DNA from 2 places in the Pseudomonas sp. c313 genome. Region 1 is predicted to be linked to the other one. Evidence: riboswitches for the same ligand, from Rfam matches in the RefSeq annotation. Region 1 holds a riboswitch; the other holds the start of a gene.

Region 1 (7,093 bases):
GACTTGTGGCTCAGCCGGGGTTCATACAATACCAATTGCCCGGCACTGAAAAACTGCAGCGGCAGGTTCAAGGCCTTGGCCAATGCCAACAGCCCTGGTTCATCCTGTTTGAGATCAATACTGGCCAGTGCAGTGATGCGTTGGCGATCGATGCCGCCCTCGTCGAGGGCCTTGTTGAACAGGGCAAGCAGGGTGTCAGTGTCGCAGCCACGCTGGCAACCCAGGCCGACCACCAGGGTCGGCGCTGTGTTGTCAGTGGTCATGCCGAGTATTGATCGTCACGGTTACGGCGAAACAGCCAGGCGCTGATCAGGCCCAGGGCCAGCCAGAAGGCAACGTTGGTCAATTGCGAGGCAATCTTGAACTGCGCTTCCAGCGCTTCAGGAGCCAGCATTGAATGGGCTTCCGGTTGCGGCGCGCCAATCACATGGGGCACCGCCAGGATTGCCACGCCCAACACTTTCAGCAGCCAGTTGCGACCGAACACGATCAACGCAATACCGGCGGCAGTGGAACCGGCCGTGCCGATCCACCAGATTTGCCGTTGCGCCAGGTCAGCCGCAGCAGTGCCCGGCAGTTCCGGTGGCAGGCCAAGGGTTGGCGCGAGGACGAAGGTTGCATAACCCGCCAGGCCCCACAGCAGGCCTTGAGCGGTGCGGGTTGGCGCACGCAAGGTGTAGAGGCCGGCCAGCATCAGCGCGAAGCCGACCGCGACCACCAGGTTGCCGCCCGTGGTGGACAGTACGCGCTGCCAGCCGTTTTCCGGCTCCCAGGCTTCGGCGTCGTGGCTGTGAGCGGCAGCGGTGCCGTTGGCATGCTCATGCACCTGGGTAGCCGCGGGGGCGTTTTCGAAGGTTTCCGCCTGGAGAATCAGCGGCGCGACCCAGAAGCTTTGCAGCAGGGTCAGCAACAGGGCAGCCAACAGGCCAGTGAAACCTGCGGTTTGGGCAATTCGCTTGATCATGTTGGCAGGTCTCAATGGCACGGGAACGCGGCGCTGTGGCGGGTATCGTGGGCGGCGTTGTGCACGGCCTCAATATGGGAGAAACCGGCGAAATACACCAGGCACGCGCCCAGAATCGACGCACCGATGGCGGCGGTCAGGCGTTGGCTCAAGGTGGCGGTGTTGCTTGCGGTATGCGAGGTGCTGCTGATGATCGACATGGCACGTCCCTTTCGAGTGTCAGGGTGAAACGAGCGCATGAAAACCCTGCGAGCCAGGCACGCAGAGTTCTGAACAGCGCCCGCCCACCGCGGGTTTGTTATTTGATTGATCGGGCCGGTCTCCGGGCTTGCGAGGGGGCTCTTGAAAAGAGTCGACCTAAAAGCATCGCCTTCCCATGCCATCTCGGCACAGTGGATCTGATGCTTCGCTCGCTTACCGTTGCGGGGGCAGCACCGGACTGGTCATGGCTTGAGTCAAGCACATGATTTACCGGTTTCCCGTTTCACCCTGTGAAGGGCACCCGAAACAAGATGTGTAGGAGAGCATGGGTGAGGGATGGTAGTCAAATTGACCGAGCCCCTGTAGCCTTGCGCCTTCGAGGTTCTTCGGCCCAGGTCGAAGCTAAGAAGGGAACGCGGTTGATGCCGCGGCTGCCCCCGCAACTGTAAAGGGTTGATCTGACTGCCACGCCACTGCCTGAACAAGGCGGGAAGGCGCAGCCAGCGCCAGTCGCAAGACCGGCAAGCCCCAAGCCAGGAGACCTGCCTCGCTACGATTCTCAACTTTCAACCGGGCGGGGTGATCCGGTGGCGAAATGGGCTTCTGCGCGCCGCCGCAGGGCCAATCGTCCCGTCTGCCCGCCACCTTGCCAAAGGGCATCCGATGAAAACACTGGCCAAACTCCCCGTCACCATCGTTACCGGCTTTCTCGGTTCGGGTAAAACCACCTTGTTGCGCCATATGCTCGACAACGCTCAGGGCCGCCGCATCGCCGTGATCGTTAACGAATTCGGCGAGCTGGGCATTGACGGTGAAATTCTCAAACAGTGCTCCATCGGTTGCACCGAAGAAGAAGCCAACGGCCGCGTGTATGAACTGGCCAACGGTTGCCTGTGCTGCACCGTCCAGGAAGAGTTCTTCCCGGTAATGCGCGAGCTGGTAGCCCGTCGCGGCGACCTCGACCACATTCTCATTGAGACCTCGGGCCTGGCCCTGCCAAAACCGTTGGTCCAGGCCTTCCAATGGCCGGAAATTCGCAGCGCCTGCACCGTTGATGCGGTGATCACCGTGGTCGACAGCCCGGCCGTGGCTGCTGGCACCTTCGCTGCGTTCCCGGATCAGGTGGATGCCCAGCGCAAACTTGACCCGAATCTGGACCACGAATCGCCGCTGCACGAGCTGTTCGCCGACCAACTGGCCAGCGCCGACCTGGTGATCCTCAACAAATCCGACCTCATCAGCGCCGAAGACCTGGCCCGCGTGCGCCTGGAAGTGGCTGAAGAGTTGCCGCCAGCGGTGAAGATCATCGAAGCCAGCAGCGGTCGCGTGCCATTGGACGTGTTGATTGGCCTGGGCGCCGGTTCCGAAGAACACATCGACAGCCGCCACAGCCATCACGATCATCATCACGAAGGTGAAGACGACCACGACCATGACGCCTTCGACTCGATTTCCATCGAGCTGCCACAAGCCGACGAAAGCCTGCTGCTCGATGCCTTGACCCAACTGGTGGTCCAGCACGGCATCCTGCGGGTCAAGGGCTTCGCCGCAGTCCCCAACAAGCCAATGCGCCTGCTGATCCAGGGCGTGGGCACCCGTTTCGACAAGCACTTCGACCGCGCCTGGCGCGCCGATGAGCCGCGCGCCACACATCTGGTGCTGATCGGCCAGGAACTGGACGCCACCTTGCTCGAAGCGCAATTGCGCGCTGCCCTCAGCGTTTAAGCCATGCACCTGCTCAGGACCCAGCCCGGCGGTTTCGTCTCGGATGACAACATTGCCGACCTTGGACAAACCCCCGCCGAACTGGTGATCCTGTGCAGCGGCGACTCCAGCCTGGCGCTGCTGGCCGAAGCTGCCCAGCAGTTGCCCGAGGATTACCCGAGCCTGCGCCTGGCCAACCCGATGCAGGTGCAGAACCACGCCTCGGTCGACCTGTATGTCGATGAGGTGCTGCGCCACGCCAAGGTCATCCTGATTTCACTGCATGGTGGGATCGGTTATTGGCGTTACGGTATCGAGCGTTTGGTGCAGTTGGCCGAGCGCGGTGTGCAACTGATTTTGGTGCCGGGTGACGACCGTCCAGACCCGGAACTCAGCGGCCTGAGTACCGTCAGCGCGCAAGAGCGCGATCGGCTCTGGCACTTCCTGCGCCAGGGCGGCTTGGGCAATGCGCTGGATTTCTATCGCTGCCTGGCCAACGGGTATCTGGGGCGCGACTATGGCTGGTCCGAGCCGCAAATCCTGCCGCGTACGGCGATCTATCATCCCCATAAAGCCAACGCGTGCCTGAGTGATTGGCAGGCCGACTGGCAGCCCGATCTTCCCGTGGCAGCAGTGCTGTTCTACCGCTCCCATTTGCAGGCAGCCAATACCGGCTTTATCGATGTGTTCTGCCAGCGCCTGCAGGCAGCGGGGTTGAACCCATTGCCCATGGCTGTGGCCAGTTTGAAAGAGCCCGGCTGCCTGACGGTGGTCGAGGACTTGCTGGATGAGGTGCAGGCTTCGGTGATTCTCAATACCACCGGTTTCGCCCAATCCAGCCCCGAAGCGCCGCACTTGCGACCGTTTCGCCGCAATATCCCGGTGATCCAGGCCATTTGCGCCCAGGACAACGAACCCGCCTGGCAGGCCAGCGAGCAAGGCCTTGGCCCCCGTGACCTGGCAATGCACATTGCGTTGCCGGAGCTGGACGGGCGGATCATCAGCCGCCCCATCAGCTTCAAGGACCTGGCTTGGCGCAGCGAGCGCAGCCAGTCGGATGTGGTGTGCTACCGGGCGCAACCTGAGCGCATGGACTTCGTCGCTAACCTGGCGCGGCGCTGGGTCGACCTGGCGCGGGTGCCGAATGCTGAAAAACGCATCGCCTTGATTCTCGCCAATTATCCAACCCGTGATGGCCGCATCGGTAATGGCGTAGGCCTCGATACCCCGGCCGCCGCGCTGAATATCCTGCGGGCGTTGCAGATTGAAGGTTATCCGCTGCCGGACGTGTTAGCGCAAAGTGGTACGCAACTGATCCAGGATTTGCTGGGCGGTATCACCAACGACCTCGACAGCCTCGACCTGCGCCCCTGCCATCAAAGCCTGGGCCTGGACGACTACGAGGCAATGTTCAACCGCCTGCCTGAAAGCAATCGGCAGGCGGTGCTCGCACGCTGGGGTTCGCCGCACACCGACCCGATGTTCCGCGACGGCCGCATGATGATCGCCGGGCTGCGCTTGGGCTTGACGTTTATCGGTATCCAGCCGGCCCGGGGTTATCAGGTCGACGCCAGCGCGGTGTATCACGACCCGGACCTGGTGCCGCCCCACGGTTACCTGGCGTTCTACTTCTGGTTGCGCCAGACCTACGGCGCCCACGCAGTGATTCACGTTGGCAAGCACGGCAATCTGGAGTGGTTGCCCGGTAAAGGCGTCGGGCTTTCGGAAAATTGCTGGCCGGATGCATTGCTTGGCCCGCTGCCGAATATCTATCCGTTTATCGTCAATGATCCGGGCGAGGGTGCCCAGGCCAAGCGTCGCACCCAGGCGGTGATCATCGATCACCTGATGCCGCCGCTGACCCGCGCCGAAACATACGGCCCATTGCGTAACCTGGAACTGCTGGCCGACGAGTATTACGAAGCGCAACTGCTCGACCCGCGTCGAGCCAGAGAGCTGCAAAAGGACATCCTCAAGCTGGTGCGGGAAACTCGCATCGACCAAGAGTTGGCGCTGGACGAAAACCTCGACAGCGACGCCGATGCGGCGATCTGGCTGCCGCGCCTGGATACTTACCTGTGCGATCTGAAGGAGTCGCAGATTCGCGACGGCTTGCATATCTTCGGTGAATCACCCGTTGGCCGCTTGCGCATCGACACGTTGCTGGCTTTGCTACGCATTCCCCGTGGCGATGGCCGTGGTTCGCAATCGAGTTTGCTGCGGGTGTTGGCCAAGGCTTTCGAACTGGGCTTCGATCCGCTGGATTGCGCCCTGGCCGAGCCATGGGCCGGGCCTCGCCCCGAGGTATTACACACGATCGATCCACAGTTGTGGCGCACCGCTGGCGACACCCGTGAGCGCTTGGAACTGTATGCCGCGCGCTTGATTGAACAGGCGCTTGAAGGGCCGGTCGAGCAACTTGAAGAGCCCGGCTGGCACGACGTCAAGGCGGTGATCGAAAGCCTGCGCATCGTCGTCGCTCCGCGCCTGGATGCCTGCGGCCCGGCGGAGATGCGCGGCTTGCTGGATGCCCTGAGCGGGCGCTTCGTCCCCGCCGGTCCCAGCGGCGCGCCCAGCCGTGGTCGGTTGGACGTGCTGCCCACCGGGCGTAATTTTTTCTCGGTGGATGTGCGCAACCTGCCGACCACCACCGCCTGGCGCATTGGTTTCCAGTCAGCCAGCCTGATTCTTGAGCGGCACCTGCAAGACCATGGAGACCACCTGCGTCAGCTCGGCCTGTCGGTGTGGGGCACTGCTACCATGCGTACCGGCGGCGATGACATCGCCCAGGCCATGGCGCTGATGGGCGTGCGCCCTGTGTGGGCCACCGGCAGTCAGCGGGTGGATGACTTTGAAATCTTGCCGTTGAGCCTGCTGGATCGTCCGCGCGTTGATGTCACGCTGCGGGTCTCGGGGTTCTTTCGCGATGCCTTCGCCAACCTGATCCGGTTGTTTGATGCTGCGGTGCAAGCGGTCGCCGCGTTGGATGAGCCCGATGATATGAACCCGCTGGCTGCCAAGGTGCGCAGCGAGCGAGAGGCCTTGCGCTTGTCCGGTCTGGATGAAGAAGCCGCTGCCAAGCAAGCCGGCTGGCGGATCTTCGGGGCCAAACCGGGTGCTTACGGCGCTGGCGTGCAGGGCGCAATCGACGGTCGTCTGTGGCAGAGCCGCGAAGACCTGGCCGAGGTGTACCTCAATTGGGGCGGTTACGCTTATGGCGGCTCCGATGAAGGTACCGCCGCCCGCGAACAGTTCGCCCAGCGTCTGAGCCAGGTCCAGGCGGTGTTGCAGAACCAGGACAATCGCGAGCACGACCTGCTTGATTCCAACGATTACTACCAGTTTCAGGGTGGCATGCTCGCCGCCGTGGAAACCCTGAGTGGCGACAAGGCCGCCAGTTATCATGGCGACCACAGCCAGCCGGACCTGCCGAAAATCCGCACCTTGAAGGAAGAGCTGAACCGGGTGATCCGCGCCCGTGCAGCGAATCCCAAGTGGATCGAAGGGGTCAAGCGCCATGGCTATAAAGGCGCGTTCGAGATGGCGGCAACGGTCGATAACCTGTTTGCCTTTGACGCCACCACCGCGCTGATCGACGATCACCAGTACGCGCTGTTGGCCGACGCCTATTTGCTCGACCCTGACACCCGTGCTTTCGTGCAGCAACATAATCCCGACGCCTTGCGCGACATGACCGAACGCATGCTGGAAGCCCAGCAGCGGGGTATGTGGCAGGAGCCTGGGGCGTACCGCGAGGCGTTGGAAAATTTGTTGTTGGATATAGAAGAAGACAACTGAGTCACAGCACTCACCGAGAACTCGCGATGACTGATACCCCTCATTTCCCGCTGTCCGCCGTTGTCGGCGCCGATGACCTCAAGCTGGCCCTGTGCCTGACCGCCATCGACCCGAAAATCGGCGGCGTACTGATCGAGGGCCCGCGCGGCATGGCCAAGTCCACCTTGGCCCGTGGCCTGGCGGACCTGTTGGCCAGCGGTCAGTTCGTCACGCTGCCCTTGGGCGCCACCGAAGAACGGCTGATAGGCACCCTCGACCTCGACGCGGCGCTGGGCGAAGGCCGGGCACAGTTTTCCCCTGGCGTGCTGGCCAAGGCCGACGGCGGCGTGCTTTACGTCGATGAAGTCAACCTGTTGCCCGATCATCTGGTGGATCTGCTGCTGGACGTGGCCGCCAGCGGCACCAACCTGATCGAACGTGACGGCA
Region 2 (7,093 bases), on a different contig from region 1:
CGTTCGCGGTCATCCATCAGCGCGGCCACCAGCACCTCAGCGCACTCGTTGATGCCTTCGACCTTGAGCTTCATAAACTGGTCGGAACGCTCGCCGAGGGCTTCGGCGGTGCGAATACGCTCTTCTTCCACCAGTTGCTGAATCTTGCCCCGCAGGTCGCGGTCGCTGATGCGGATGAAACGCCACGGCTGCATCAGGCCGACGCTGGGCGCCTGGTGGGCGGCTTGCAGCAAACGGTGAAGCAGCTCGGGAGCGACAGTGCCGCCGCTGAAGTGGCGCATGTCGCGGCGTTCGGCGATGGCCCGGTAGACGGCTTCGCGGTCGGCCTGGGGGAAGGTGTTGTCGGTCATGGCCTCATTGCGGGCAAGCCCGCTCCCACATTGGCTTGGGTGTCTGGCACAAATAACGCTGCAATCGCTGTCGGGTTGGACGGGAAATAAAAGTGCACATAAGAGGCGGTCATCCGGCCCTGCCGATAAACCGCCTCGGCGCCGCGTCCGCCGTTGGGGCTCAGGCCCCGGGCAATCGGCTGCCATTGGGTACTGGTCAGGGAATGATGGTAGGTGTGGCCGCGCAGAACGCCTTCGGGCAAATCGACACTTTGCAGCGCCAGGGCGGCCAGGCGCTTTTGCATCACAGCATCGCCCTGAAGCAGTCCGAGTAACTCGGCGCGGGTGCCATCGACATCGGTGAGCGAGTCCAGCAAATACAGCATGCCGCCGCATTCGGCCAACAAGGGCTTGCCGGCGCCATGGTGGGCGCGGATGGCGGTCAGCATCGAAGTGTTTTGCGACAACGCCAGGTGATGCAGTTCCGGATAACCACCGGGCAGGTACAGGCTGTCAGCTTCTGGCAGTTCACAATCATGAATCGGCGAGAAGAAGCGCAACTCGGCGCCCATCGCTCGCAACAAGTCGAGGCTGGCGCCGTAGGTAAAGGCAAAGGCTTCGTCACGGGCAACGGCAATCCGTACACCGGCCAGCAACGGTTCGGCCTCTATCGGCTCAGGCGCGGCGAACTCTACCGGCGGCGGCAGCGCTACCTCGCAACTGCTACCCAACGCTTGCGCGGCGGCATCCAGGCGCAGATCCAGGTCATTCAATTCGCTGGCTTGCACCAGCCCAAGATGACGACTCGGCAGCTCGATACCGGTCTCCCGCGACAATGCGCCGTACCAGCGCAGGCCTTCGGTAAGGCTACCCTCCAGCAACTGCGCATGACGCAGGGTGCCGACGCGATTGGCCAGCACCCCGGCGAACGGCAGATCAGGCTGGTAACGGGCGAGCCCCAAGGCCAAAGCGCCAAAAGTCTGGGCCATCGCCGTGCCGTCGATTACCGCCAGCACCGGCACGCCAAAATGCCGCGCCAGGTCAGCGCTGGACGGCGTGCCGTCGAACAGGCCCATGACGCCTTCGATCAAAATCAGGTCGGCCTCCCCCGCCGCGTCCCACAACAGCCGCCGACTTTCCTGCTCGCCGACCATCCACATGTCCAATTGATAGACCGGCGCACCGCTGGCGCGCTCGTGGATCATCGGGTCGAGAAAGTCCGGGCCGCACTTGAACACGCGGACCTTGCGCCCGAGATTGCGGTGCAAGCGGGCCAGTGCGGCGGTGACGGTGGTTTTGCCCTGGCCTGACGCCGGCGCGGCGATCAAGACTGCAGGGCAGTGACGGGACTGCTTCAAAGTTCAATGCCCTTCTGTGCCTTGATACCGGCCTGGAACGCGTGTTTGAGCACGCCCATTTCAGTAACGGTGTCGGCCATTTCAATCAGTTCCGGCTTGGCGCCGCGGCCGGTGACCAGTACATGCTGCATCGGCGGGCGGGCTTGCAGGTCGCTGAGGACCTGGTCCAGGTCGAGGTAGCCGTGCTTGAGGGCGATGTTCAACTCATCCAGCACCACCAGACCGATGGACGGATCGCGCAGCATTTCCTGGGACACCACCCAGGCGGCTTCGGCCGCGGCGATGTCGCGCTGGCGGTCCTGGGTTTCCCAGGTAAAGCCTTCGCCCATCACATGGAAACGCACTTGCTCGGGGAAGCGGCGGAAAAACAGCTCTTCACCGGTGCTGTTGCGGCCCTTGATAAACTGCACCACACCACACTGCATGCCGTGGCCCATGGCCCGGGCCAGCATGCCAAAGGCTGAACTGCTCTTGCCTTTGCCATTGCCGGTGAGCACCAGCAGCAATCCGCATTCGTTCGGTGAATTGGCAATGCGCTCATCGATCACCGCTTTTTTGCGCAGCATGCGCGCCAGGTGGCGTTCGTCACGATCGGGGGATTCAGTCATGGCAGCTCTCCGTTGGGGCTGGACAAAAACGGCGGGCAGGAAAAGAGAAAGCAAACAGCCAAGCATCGCCCACCGTGATGCTGTTGGATGAATCAGGCCGGTCTCCGGGCTCATGAGTGGCGTTGCGCGCCGAGGGTGCGCCTTCCCATATCGCGGGGCGATACAGTGGCGAAAGCACCGTCTTGACTCATTTACCGTTGCGGGGGCAGCGCCGGGATCGTGGCTTCACTGTGTACAAGTGCGCTCACTCACCGGTTTCCCTGTTTCACTCTGTTGACGCACACGCCACAGAGCACCTGAAACAAGCGGCGAAGGTTAGTGGGTTGGGGGTGGAGCGTCAATTAAAGCTGGCGGCGCACTTGAACCATCGCAGCGCGTCGTGCCTCTATGACTACAGGTATTGAGGAGAAAAATATGCATAAGACCCGACTCGCCTTACTCATCATCGTCGCTGGCACCCTGGCCGCTTGCGGTGATAGTTCCACCTTGCAAGTGTCCGACGGCACCGGCCCCTCGCCCAAGCTGCCGGAGCCGAACAAAACCCTGATCCCCACCGTGAATATCGCCCCGGCGATTGGTTGGCCGGACGGCGTCAAGCCCACTGCGGCGGCCGGCACCCAGGTGGCAGCGTTCGCCGAAGGCCTGGATCACCCGCGCTGGCTGTACGTACTGCCCAATGGTGATGTGCTGGTGGCGGAAACCAACGCACCGCCCAAGCCGGACGATTCCAGGGGCATTCGCGGCTGGGTGATGGGCAAGGTCATGGGCCGAGCCGGCGCTGGCGTGCCGAGCCCGAACCGCATCACCCTGCTGCGGGACGCCGACCACGATGGCGTCGCTGAAACCCGCACGGTGTTCCTGGAAAACCTCAACTCGCCGTTCGGCATGACCCTGGTGGGCAACGACCTGTACGTCGCTGACTCGGACAAGCTGTTGCGCTTCCCCTATCAGTCAGGCGAAACCTCCATCAAGGAGGCTGGCACCAAGGTCGTCGACCTGCCGGGTGGCCCTCTGAACCATCACTGGACCAAAAACGTGGTGGCCAGCAAAGATGGCAACAAGCTGTACGTCAGCGTCGGCTCCAACAGCAACGTCGCGGAAAACGGCCTGGAAGCGGAGCAAGGTCGGGCGGCGATTTGGGAAGTAGACCGCGCCACCGGCCAGCACCGCATCTTCGCATCTGGCCTGCGCAACCCCAACGGCATGGCCTGGGAGCCGCAAAGCGGCAAACTGTGGACGGCGGTCAACGAACGGGATGAAATCGGTAGCGACCTGGTGCCGGACTACATCACCTCGGTCAAGGATGGCGGCTTCTATGGCTGGCCGTTCAGCTACTACGGCCAGCACGTCGATGTGCGCGTGACCCCACAAGACCCAGACCTGGTGGCCAAGGCCATTGCACCGGACTATGCGGTCGGCCCGCACACTGCATCACTGGGCCTGACCTTTGCCGAGGGCAGCAAGTTGCCAGCACCGTTCAGTAACGGCGCGTTTATCGGCCAGCATGGCTCGTGGAATCGCAAGCCTCACAGTGGTTACAAAGTGATCTTTGTACCGTTTGAAGCGGGCAAGCCGAAAGGGCAACCGGTGGATGTACTGACCGGGTTCCTCAACAGCGATGAGAAAGCCATGGGCCGGCCAGTGGGCGTGGTGATCGATCAGCAGGGGGATTTGCTGGTGGCCGATGATGTGGGGAATAAAGTGTGGCGGGTGTCAGCGACTAAATAACCTGCTAACAAGCCTCAAGCTGCAAGTGGCCGTTAGGCGCCTTCTTGCAGCTTATAGCTTGAAGCTTGTAGCTGCTTCTTAGGGATTACGCGCCAGATGTTCCGGCGGCAATACGCGCTTGGCGCTCAGGTAGGCATTCTGCCAATACGCCTTGGATAGCGTGTCCAGCTTCACCGTACCGCCCGTTTGCGGGGCATGCACAAAGCGCCCTTCGCCCACATAGATTCCCGCGTGGCTGACCTGCGAGCCACCATTGGTGGCAAAAAAGAGTAGGTCGCCGGTTTGCAGGGCATCTTCACTCACATCCTGGGCACGCATCACGATCAGTTCGCGGGTGGTGCGTGGCAAGGAGATACCGGCAGCGTCACGGTAGACAAAACCAATCAGGCCGCTGCAATCAAACCCCGAGTCCGGCGTATTGCCGCCCCAGCGATAAGGCGTGCCGACCAGACCCAACGCACGAAAAAGCACGTCTTCGGCAGCCGGAGAAAAGGTTTGGGTGGAATAGTTGAACACCGGCTTGGGCTTGACGGCCACGGGAGGTGGACGACTTGCGCAGGCGCTGAGCAGCGCGGCGCAAATGACAAGAATTAGGCGGGCCGAGGTCGACATGGGCAGAACGATCCTGATCTGGATGCGGCTTTCGTTACCGAAGGCTGAAAACCAGACCGCGCAAGCAAAGCTCGCGCGATCAGTTCACAACAATATCCAAGGATTCTAGCGCTTACACGTCAAACTTCAAGTATCACTTTAACTTTACTTGCGGGAGGTAACGGTAGTCGGGGCCATGGCCAGGGCGCGCTTGGCTTCGATAAAGGTCTTGCTCCAGTAACTATCGCCCAACTTATCGACCCGAACGCCACCGCTACGACGGCTGCTGGAGTGGATAAATTGGTCATCGCCCAGGTAAATACCGGCGTGACTGACGCGACCACGACCATTGGTACTAAAGAAAAGCAGATCACCAGGCTTGAGGTTGTTGCGAGCGACCAACGGTGCATCAACGTTGATCATTTCACGAGTGGAACGCGGCAGCTTCATGCCGGCCTCTTCGCGAAACAGGTAACCGATGAAACCGCTGCAATCGAAACCGGCTTCAGAGGTACCGCCGAAACGGTAACGGGTGCCGACCAAGGACAGACCGCGCTCGAGGATGCTGTCGGCCAGAACTGGAAGCTGATAAGGCTTGCTGTCGGAAAACTCAGCCAGTTCTTTTTCTGTCGCTACTTCTTCTGAATAGACAGCTTCCTGATAAGCAGTGGAAGACTGCGCAGCGACAAATTTTTGTTGATTGTGTTGTTGAGGCTTTTGCTGCTCAGCCACCTGTTGAGGGTGGGTGGCGCAACCAAACAACAGGGTAACGAGTGCGAGAGGCACGAGGGGTGCGAAGCGATTTAGCATGGGCACGACCGTGGCTGGATGTGTAAAGAAGCCGAGACTATGCCTTCTATCATATCGATTTGCAAATTCAATCGTGATCCATGTGACTTCTTGTTTGGGCCATGACATCTAAGCCCTTAAACCCCTACAAGACCCTTTTGCGTGGCCAAACAGGCTAAAACGCAGGATTTCTGGCGCCTGCAAAATGCCAAGAGCCCCTATTTTAAAGGGCTGGCTACCAGCCGAGGGTTTCTTTCAGGAAAGGAATAGTCAGCTTGCGCTGGGCCTGCAAAGAGGCTTGATCGAGGCGTTCGAGCAATTCGAACAGAGCACTCATGCTGCGGGTGCCACGGGTGAGGATAAAGTGCCCGACTTCATCGGTAAGGTGCAGGCCCCGACGGGACGCACGCAATTGCAGGGCGCGCAGCTTGTCTTCATCAGACAGTGGGCGCATCTGGAAAATCAGTGCCAGGGTCAGGCGAGACTTGAGATCCGCCAGCTTCACCGGCAACTCCCGAGGCGAGGTGGACGCAGCAATCAGCAAGCGCCGCCCGCTGTCACGCAAGCGGTTGAACAGATGAAACAGCGCCTCTTCCCAATCCGCCCGCCCCGCAACTGCTTGCAGGTCATCCAGGCAAACCAGTTCGTATTGTTCAAGGTTGTCGAGGATTTCGGTGCCCCGATCTAGTAACTCGGCCAAAGGCAGGTACACCGCCGGTTCGCCCATCTGCTCAAAACGCAGGCAAGCGGCCTGCAACAAGTGGGTACGTCCCACGCCGTCCTTGCCCCAGAGGTAAATCAGGCTTTCGGTCCACCCGGCGTCGGCTTCGCAAAGCCGCTCGACATAGCCGAGTGCAGCGGCATTGGCGCCTGGGTAGTAATTGATAAAGGTAGCGTCGTCACGCAGACGCACACCTAGGGGCAGCTGAATCGGTTTCATGCTGACTGAACGGTTCCAATCGGACCGTTAGTGGCCTCTGTGAAAAGTGTGCAAAGTTTATACCCGTGACGCCGGGTGCACAATGCAGCAGACCACAAGCAAAATCAAAGGTTTGCGTTAACGTGCTGGATTTCATAGAGATTATTTGACGCCACGGCCACTGGCCTGGGGAGCAACTACGACAAACCCGGCACTGAGCCGGGTTTGTGAGGGCGCGCTGAACCTCGACCTTATAGATTGGGCTCGTCGACACCGGTGTAGACATCTGAATCCTTGTACAGGTCGTGCACATGGCGCACCAGTACCATGATCACTGCCGCCACTGGCAATGCCAGCAGGATGCCGGTAAAGCCAAACAGTTCACCGCCCGCCAGGATCGCAAAGATCACCGCCACCGGGTGTAGACCGATCCGATCCCCCACCAGCAATGGCGTCAGCACCATGCCTTCCAGCGCCTGGCCCACCATGAATACCGCGACAATCCCCAGCATCGGGTAGAAGTCACCGCCAAACTGGAACAGCCCGGCCACCAGCGCCGCACCAATGCCAATGACAAACCCCATGTACGGCACAATCGCCGCGAGGCCAGCAATCAGGCCGATCAACAGGCCCAGTTCCAGACCGATTGCCATCAGCCCCGCCGCATAGATAATCCCCAGGGCCAACATCACCAGCAACTGACCACGAACGAACGCGCCGAGCACTTCATGGCACTCTCCTGCCAGGGAGACGATGCGCTCCTCACGGCTA

The links. A riboswitch is a leader RNA that binds a small molecule or an ion and turns the genes downstream of it on or off. The one in region 1 is predicted to bind cobalamin.
Region 2: linked by a shared signal. The riboswitch ahead of cobO (cob(I)yrinic acid a,c-diamide adenosyltransferase) and the one ahead of cobW (cobalamin biosynthesis protein CobW) in region 1 are both predicted to bind cobalamin.

Annotation. Positions count from the first base shown of each region.
Region 1 covers NZ_JBUZRD010000002.1:58,718-65,810, forward strand. Annotated here, with positions in the region: gene ACZRKZ_RS05160 (cobalamin biosynthesis protein) at 1-263, opposite strand, end outside; gene ACZRKZ_RS05165 (CbtA family protein) at 260-964, opposite strand; gene ACZRKZ_RS05170 (CbtB domain-containing protein) at 976-1,164, opposite strand; cobalamin riboswitch at 1,261-1,485, opposite strand; cobalamin riboswitch at 1,528-1,729, shown strand; gene cobW (cobalamin biosynthesis protein CobW) at 1,829-2,890, shown strand; gene cobN (cobaltochelatase subunit CobN) at 2,894-6,667, shown strand; gene ACZRKZ_RS05185 (ATP-binding protein) at 6,694-7,093, shown strand, end outside.
Region 2 covers NZ_JBUZRD010000003.1:770,821-777,913, reverse strand. Annotated here, with positions in the region: gene bluB (5,6-dimethylbenzimidazole synthase) at 1-350, opposite strand, end outside; gene ACZRKZ_RS13135 (cobyrinate a,c-diamide synthase) at 347-1,687, opposite strand; gene cobO (cob(I)yrinic acid a,c-diamide adenosyltransferase) at 1,684-2,295, opposite strand; cobalamin riboswitch at 2,374-2,610, opposite strand; gene ACZRKZ_RS13125 (PQQ-dependent sugar dehydrogenase) at 2,710-4,023, shown strand; gene ACZRKZ_RS13120 (C40 family peptidase) at 4,102-4,635, opposite strand; gene ACZRKZ_RS13115 (C40 family peptidase) at 4,780-5,424, opposite strand; gene hda (DnaA regulatory inactivator Hda) at 5,639-6,343, opposite strand; gene ACZRKZ_RS13105 (AI-2E family transporter) at 6,574-7,093, opposite strand, start outside.